DNA from 3 places in the Buttiauxella gaviniae genome. Region 2 is predicted to be linked to each of the others. Evidence: predicted binding sites of a transcription regulator. Region 2 holds the regulator's gene; each other region holds the start of a gene.
What was found. Region 2 encodes sigma-54, which starts transcription at its own class of promoters, with help from an activator protein. Its sites were predicted from a motif close to GTTGGCACANNTTTCGCTNT; they were not measured.
Positions count from the first base shown of each region.

Region 1: the regulator sigma-54 is predicted to act here: its motif matches at 1,089-1,108, upstream of glnA (glutamate--ammonia ligase).
Region 3: the regulator sigma-54 is predicted to act here: its motif matches at 1,669-1,688, upstream of AB1E22_RS17500 (branched-chain amino acid ABC transporter substrate-binding protein).

Region 1 is NZ_JBFMVT010000002.1:1,927,036-1,929,312, reverse strand. Features, by position in the region: gene typA (ribosome-dependent GTPase TypA) at 1-818, opposite strand, end outside; gene glnA (glutamate--ammonia ligase) at 1,193-2,277, shown strand, end outside.
Region 2 is NZ_JBFMVT010000002.1:1,407,606-1,409,882, forward strand. Features, by position in the region: gene lptB (LPS export ABC transporter ATP-binding protein) at 1-225, shown strand, start outside; gene rpoN (RNA polymerase factor sigma-54) at 356-1,789, shown strand; gene hpf (ribosome hibernation promoting factor) at 1,812-2,099, shown strand; gene ptsN (PTS IIA-like nitrogen regulatory protein PtsN) at 2,183-2,277, shown strand, end outside.
Region 3 is NZ_JBFMVT010000002.1:3,667,813-3,670,089, reverse strand. Features, by position in the region: gene AB1E22_RS17505 (ABC transporter permease subunit) at 1-230, opposite strand, end outside; gene AB1E22_RS17500 (branched-chain amino acid ABC transporter substrate-binding protein) at 394-1,515, opposite strand; tRNA gene AB1E22_RS17495 (tRNA-Asn) at 2,041-2,116, shown strand.

The DNA.
Region 1 (2,277 bases), 520 kb from region 2:
TCGCCCGCTTCCGCTTCGGTGGATTCAATACGCTCCAGACCGAGGTGAGTCAGTACTTTACCGACTTTACCGTTACGCGTTTTGCCTTCGCTATCAACGATAGTGATCTGCTGGTTAGGCTTCACTTTACCGCGCTTGATACGACCGATGCCGATAACGCCAACATAGTTGTTGTAATCAAGCTGGGAGATTTGCATCTGGAACGGACCATCAAGATCAACGCTTGGTGCTTTAACGTGGTCAACAATCGCCTGGTACAGCGGGGTCATGTCTTCCGCCATATCAGTGTGATCGTTACCCGCGATACCCATCAATGCTGATGCATAGATGATTGGGAAATCAAGCTGCTCGTCGGTTGCGTCGAGGTTTACGAACAGGTCGAAGACCTGATCAACAACCCAGTCAGGACGCGCGCCAGGACGGTCAACTTTGTTGATAACAACAATTGGCTTCAAACCGTGGGCAAATGCCTTCTTGGTTACGAAGCGCGTCTGCGGCATTGGGCCATCCATTGCGTCAACGACCAGCAGAACGGAGTCTACCATGGACATTACACGTTCAACTTCACCACCGAAGTCGGCGTGCCCAGGGGTATCAACGATGTTGATACGGTAGTCATTCCATTTGATAGCGGTGTTTTTAGCGAGGATGGTAATCCCACGCTCTTTCTCCAAATCGTTGGAGTCCATCACGCGTTCGGTAGCTTCAGCACGTTCGTTACTGAAAGTACCAGATTGCTGCAGCAGCTTATCAACCAGGGTAGTTTTACCATGGTCAACGTGCGCGATGATGGCGATGTTACGCAGATTTTCGATCACAACTTTGCCTCAGGCATTAGAAATAGCGCGTTATTGTACACGTATTAATCGAAGGACAGAACAGGATCACAAAGAACCTTTACAAACAATGTTGAAAGTAAGGGTTTGTGATCGCTTTCACGGAGCAAAAAAGGGAGCCATAACGAAAATTGCACCAATATGGTGCTCAAATCTCAGACTGAAGCACTACATTGGTGCAAACTATCCATCATGGTGCATCCCTTTTGCACTATGGTGCGCATGATAGCGCCTTTTTAGGGTAATTTAAAAGTTGGCACAGTTTTCGCTTTAATACTTTCAAGGCGAAAAGCCAATGAAGAATGTATTGAACACTCGTTACCACGACGACAATGACCAATCCGGGAGAGTTAAGTATGTCCGCTGAACACGTATTGACGATGCTGAATGAGCATGAAGTGAAATTTGTTGATTTGCGCTTCACTGACACTAAAGGTAAAGAACAGCACGTCACAATCCCTGCTCACCAGGTGAATGCTGAATTCTTCGAAGAAGGCAAAATGTTTGATGGCTCCTCGATTGGTGGCTGGAAAGGTATTAACGAATCCGATATGGTTCTGATGCCAGACGCATCCACCGCGGTCATTGACCCGTTCTTCGCAGACTCGACGCTTATCATTCGTTGCGACATTCTTGAGCCAGGCACCTTACAGGGTTATGACCGTGACCCGCGCTCCATCGCAAAACGTGCTGAAGATTACCTGCGCTCCACTGGCATTGCCGATACCGTACTGTTTGGGCCAGAACCAGAATTCTTCCTGTTTGACGACATCCGTTTCGGTAGCTCTATTTCCGGTTCTCACGTTGCTATCGACGATATCGAAGGCGCATGGAACACCGGAACCAAATACGAAGGCGGCAACAAAGGCCACCGTCCTGCTGTTAAAGGCGGTTACTTCCCGGTTCCACCGGTCGACTCAGCCCAGGACCTGCGTTCTGCAATGTGTCTGACCATGGAGCAAATGGGCCTGGTTGTTGAAGCTCACCACCACGAAGTGGCAACTGCTGGTCAGAACGAAGTGGCTACCCGCTTCAACACCATGACCAAAAAAGCAGACGAAATTCAGATCTACAAATATGTGGTTCATAACGTTGCTCACGCATACGGCAAAACTGCGACCTTCATGCCAAAACCAATGTTTGGCGATAACGGTTCCGGCATGCACTGCCACATGTCTCTGTCCAAGAACGGCGTAAACCTGTTCTCTGGCGACAAATATGCTGGCCTGTCTGAGCAAGCGCTGTACTACATCGGCGGTGTTATCAAACACGCTAAAGCCATCAACGCCCTGTCTAACCCGACAACCAACTCTTACAAGCGTCTGGTCCCAGGTTATGAAGCACCTGTTATGTTGGCTTACTCTGCCCGTAACCGTTCTGCTTCTATTCGTATCCCAGTGGTTGCGTCTCCGAAAGCACGCCGTATCGAAGTGCGCTTCCC
Region 2 (2,277 bases):
GTTGACCCCATCTCCGTTATCGACATCAAACGAATCATCGAACATTTGCGAGACAGCGGGCTCGGTGTGCTGATTACGGACCATAACGTACGCGAAACGTTGGCGGTTTGTGAACGCGCCTACATCGTAAGCCAGGGCCATTTAATCGCCCATGGTACGCCAGCTGAGATCCTGGAAGACGAGCATGTGAAGCGCGTGTATCTGGGCGAAGAGTTCAGACTCTGATAGGGTAGGAAAGATCATAATATTTATACTCTAAATAATTCGAGTTGCAGGTAGGCGGCAAGGGAGTGCAGACAAAGCCCCTGCAGTTCGAAGTATGACGAGTATACACCTGAGGACGCTCGCTCTGAATATGAAGCAAGGTTTGCAATTACGGCTTAGCCAACAACTTGCTATGACTCCCCAGTTGCAGCAGGCGATTCGTCTGTTGCAACTATCGACGTTAGAGCTACAGCAAGAACTTCAGCAAGCACTGGAAAGTAACCCCCTGCTTGAGCAAACCGATCTGCATGATGAAATTGATACTCAGGAAGTTCGTGAAATTGAAGCATTAGACACTCGCGAGGCGCTCGAACAAAAAGAGATGCCTGACGAGTTACCGCTGGATACCAGTTGGGATGAAATCTATACCGCGGGTACGCCATCGGGCACTGGAACAGATTACATTGACGACGAATTGCCGGTGTATCAGGGAGAAACAACGCAGTCACTTCAGGACTATCTGATGTGGCAAGTCGATCTCACTCCGTTTTCTGACACCGACACCGCTATCGCCACGTCTATTGTCGATGCCGTAGACGAGATGGGTTATCTCACGGTTTCGCTTGAAGAAATTCTGGAAAGCATGGGTGATGACGAAATCACCCTCGACGAAGTGGAAGCCGTTCTTAAACGCGTGCAGCGTTTCGACCCGGTCGGCGTCGCGGCTCGCGATTTGCGCGATTGCTTGTTGATCCAACTTTCACAATTCAGCCGCGAAACACCGTGGCTGGCAGAAGCTCGCCTGATCGTAAGCGATCATTTAGATTTGCTCGCCAATCATGACTTCCGTAGCTTGATGCGCGTCACGCGTCTGAAAGAAGAAGTCCTGAAAGAAGCAATGTGCCTGATTCAGTCTCTGGATCCACGTCCAGGCCAGTCCATTCAGACGAGTGAACCCGAATACGTGATTCCCGATATTCTGGTCAAAAAGCTTCACGGCCGCTGGACTGTAGAACTCAACGCAGACAGTATTCCGCGTCTGAAAATAAATCAGCAGTACGCAGCGATGGGCACCAACGCCCGCAATGACAGCGATTCGCAATTTATTCGCAGTAACCTGCAAGAAGCGAAATGGTTGATTAAAAGCCTTGAAAGCCGCAATGATACGCTGCTGCGCGTCAGCCGTTGCATCGTTGAACAACAGCAAGGCTTTTTCGAGCATGGCGAAGAACACATGAAACCCATGGTTCTTGCGGATATCGCGCAAGTGGTCGAAATGCATGAATCGACCATTTCCCGTGTGACGACGCAAAAGTATTTGCATAGCCCGCGCGGCATTTTTGAATTGAAGTATTTCTTCTCAAGCCATGTGAATACCGAAGGGGGTGGCGAAGCTTCCTCAACGGCGATCCGAGCACTGGTTAAGAAGTTAATCGCGGCGGAAAATCCTGCGAAACCTCTGAGTGATAGTAAGTTAACGACTATGCTATCCGATCAGGGGATCATGGTGGCACGCCGCACTGTTGCGAAGTACCGAGAGTCTTTATCCATACCACCGTCAAACCAGCGTAAACAACTGGTGTGACCTAACCGATAAGGAAGACACTATGCAGCTCAACATTACAGGACATAACGTCGAAATCACTGACGCACTGCGCGATTTTGTGAGTACGAAGTTTGCCAAACTGGAGCAGTACTTCGAAAGAATTAACCAGGTCTACATTGTGTTAAAGGTGGAAAAGGTCACACACATTGCCGATGCAACACTCCATGTGAATGGCGGAGAAATTCATGCCAGCGCTGATGGCCAGGATATGTATGCGGCAATTGATGGTCTGATTGATAAACTGGCGCGCCAGTTAACCAAACATAAAGATAAACTAAAACAACACTGATAATCCGAGCAACTGTTTCGGCATCTACGGCTCGTTACCTGGTGTAACGGGCCGTTAGCATAACAGGGTGCTTAGGTGAACTTATGATGAACAACGATTCTGCTCTACAACTAAGTAATGTCCTGAACCAGGAATGTACGCGTACCAACGTACATTGCCAGAGTAAAAAACGCGCACT
Region 3 (2,277 bases), 2.3 Mb from region 2:
GTAAACACCAGCGTGCCGAGGATCAGCAAAGGAAACGAGTGCAAACCAAAGAACGACAGCAGCGCAAGCCCTATGGCGCAGAGATAGGCGGAGATCATATACACTTCGCCATGAGCAAAGTTAATCATGCCAATAATGCCGTAAACCATGGTGTAGCCGATGGCTATCAGGCCGTAAACGGAACCCAGCGTTAGGCCGTTTATCAACTGTTGCAGGAAGAATGCGTCCATAGACAGGCGGTCTCTTTTATCGCGGCTGACAAACTTCTTTTGTAAGTCGGGTAAGCGAAGCGTCACCCGACACTTTCACCTGCAATAGCCGGTGTAAATGGTGGATGACGCTGCCGCTTATGCCCCCTACAAAACCCGATGACGTATTATTGTCCTGAGAATCTTACTGGACTTCGGTGTACTTACCTTTGTCATCCCACTGATAAACCACATAATCCGACACTTTCAGGTCGCCTTTATCGTCCCAGGATTTTTTGCCCATCACGGTATCTACCGGGTTGGCTTTCAGCCAGGCGCTCGCTTTAGCGGAATCTGAGCCGCCGGTCGCTTTGAAGGCGGCGGCGATGGCCTGAATAGAGGCGTAGGAGTAAAGGGTGTAGCCTTCTGGTTCAAATTTGCTGGCGCGGAATTTGTCGATAACGGCCTTACCGTCTGGGATCAAACGCGGATCTTTACCGAAGGTCATATAGATGCCGTTGGTGTATTGCGGGCCGCCCGCGGCGGTCACCATCTCTTCGTTCACGATACAGTCGCCGGAGAAGAATTTGGCCTGCACGCCCTGCTCACGCATCTGGCGCACCAGCGGCCCGGCTTCCGGATGACAGCCGCCGAAGAACACCACATCCGGTTTTTGCGCGCTGATTTTGGTGACAAGGGCGTTAAAGTCTTTTTCACCGCGCGACAAACCTTCGTACATCACATCATTCACGCCACGTTTCGCCAGCGCCGCTTTAGTAGCATCCGCCAGCCCCTGCCCGTAGGTGTCTTTGTCATGAATGATCACCACGCGTTTGGCTTTCAGCTTATCAATAATGAAATCGCTCGCCACCTGCCCTTGCTGGTCGTCACGCCCGCACATGCGGAACATATCGCTCATGCCGCGCTCGGTGATCTGCGGGTTAGTTGACCCCGGCGTAATAGCCAGAACGCCCGCATCGTTATAAACCTCTGAGGCAGGCATAGTGGAAGACGAACAGAAATGGCCGACCACGGCTTTAACTTTATCTTGATCAACCAGACGGTTAGCAACCGAAACCGCCTGTTTTGGTTCGCAGGCATCATCCCCCTGCACCAGTTTGATTTTCTCGCCGTTGATACCGCCTGCGGCATTAATATCTTCAGCCGCTTGCGTAGCGCCATGCCAGTACTGATCGCCATAGGTCGCATTCGGCCCGGTAAACGGCCCGGCGACACCAATTACAATATCAGCCTGGGCGGAAAACGCCGTCACCAGACAACCTGCCAACACCAGAGAAAGAGGACTTCTGATAAATTTCAGCGACATTTTTATGTTCCTTAGCAAAGAAGCAAAGAGGTTTATGCACAACGGTTTAAGAGCCATTTCAAAAGCAAAAACGCGAACAAAATGCACTAAACGAATGACATCCTGACAAATTCTTGTGGCGGGGTTTCCCTACGTTTTCGCAGCCTAAAACATTAAGCAAAATAGTTGCCAACGTGACTAAGCGCGTGCCGATATTTCGACATATGTCAGTATAGAGCGCGGTGGTAGAGGGCCTGGCACAACACGCTGAAATTACAGCGGGGATCACATCTGGTTAACAATAAACATCACAAGTTACGCGGCGGTCACTCTTTGCGCTCATTCGCACCAAAATAGTCCGCATATAAAAAAGGGTTAACGATCGTTGAAGGGTTCGGAGAGGTCGTGATTCAGGCTGGCTAAAAAAACAGAATAATTCGCCTTAATACTCAACAAGTTGAACATTAATAGAGCAAGCGAAAAACTTTTTCGCGAACCCTTTGACATGCCCGGCGCTTATCGCTAATATGCGCCCCGTTGCACAATTCCTCTGTAGTTCAGTCGGTAGAACGGCGGACTGTTAATCCGTATGTCACTGGTTCGAGTCCAGTCAGAGGAGCCAAATTCTTGTTTTCATGCCTCTTTGCGAATCTTTATGTGATTTAGATTCAATAAGTTAGCGTGAAAAATCTTCCCGATGCATTTTTAGTTTTCCCTCTGCATCGGGAGAATTTGGTGGTCAGATTTGGGGTCAAGTTGGTTCGATGACGGAGTGACCCCCAA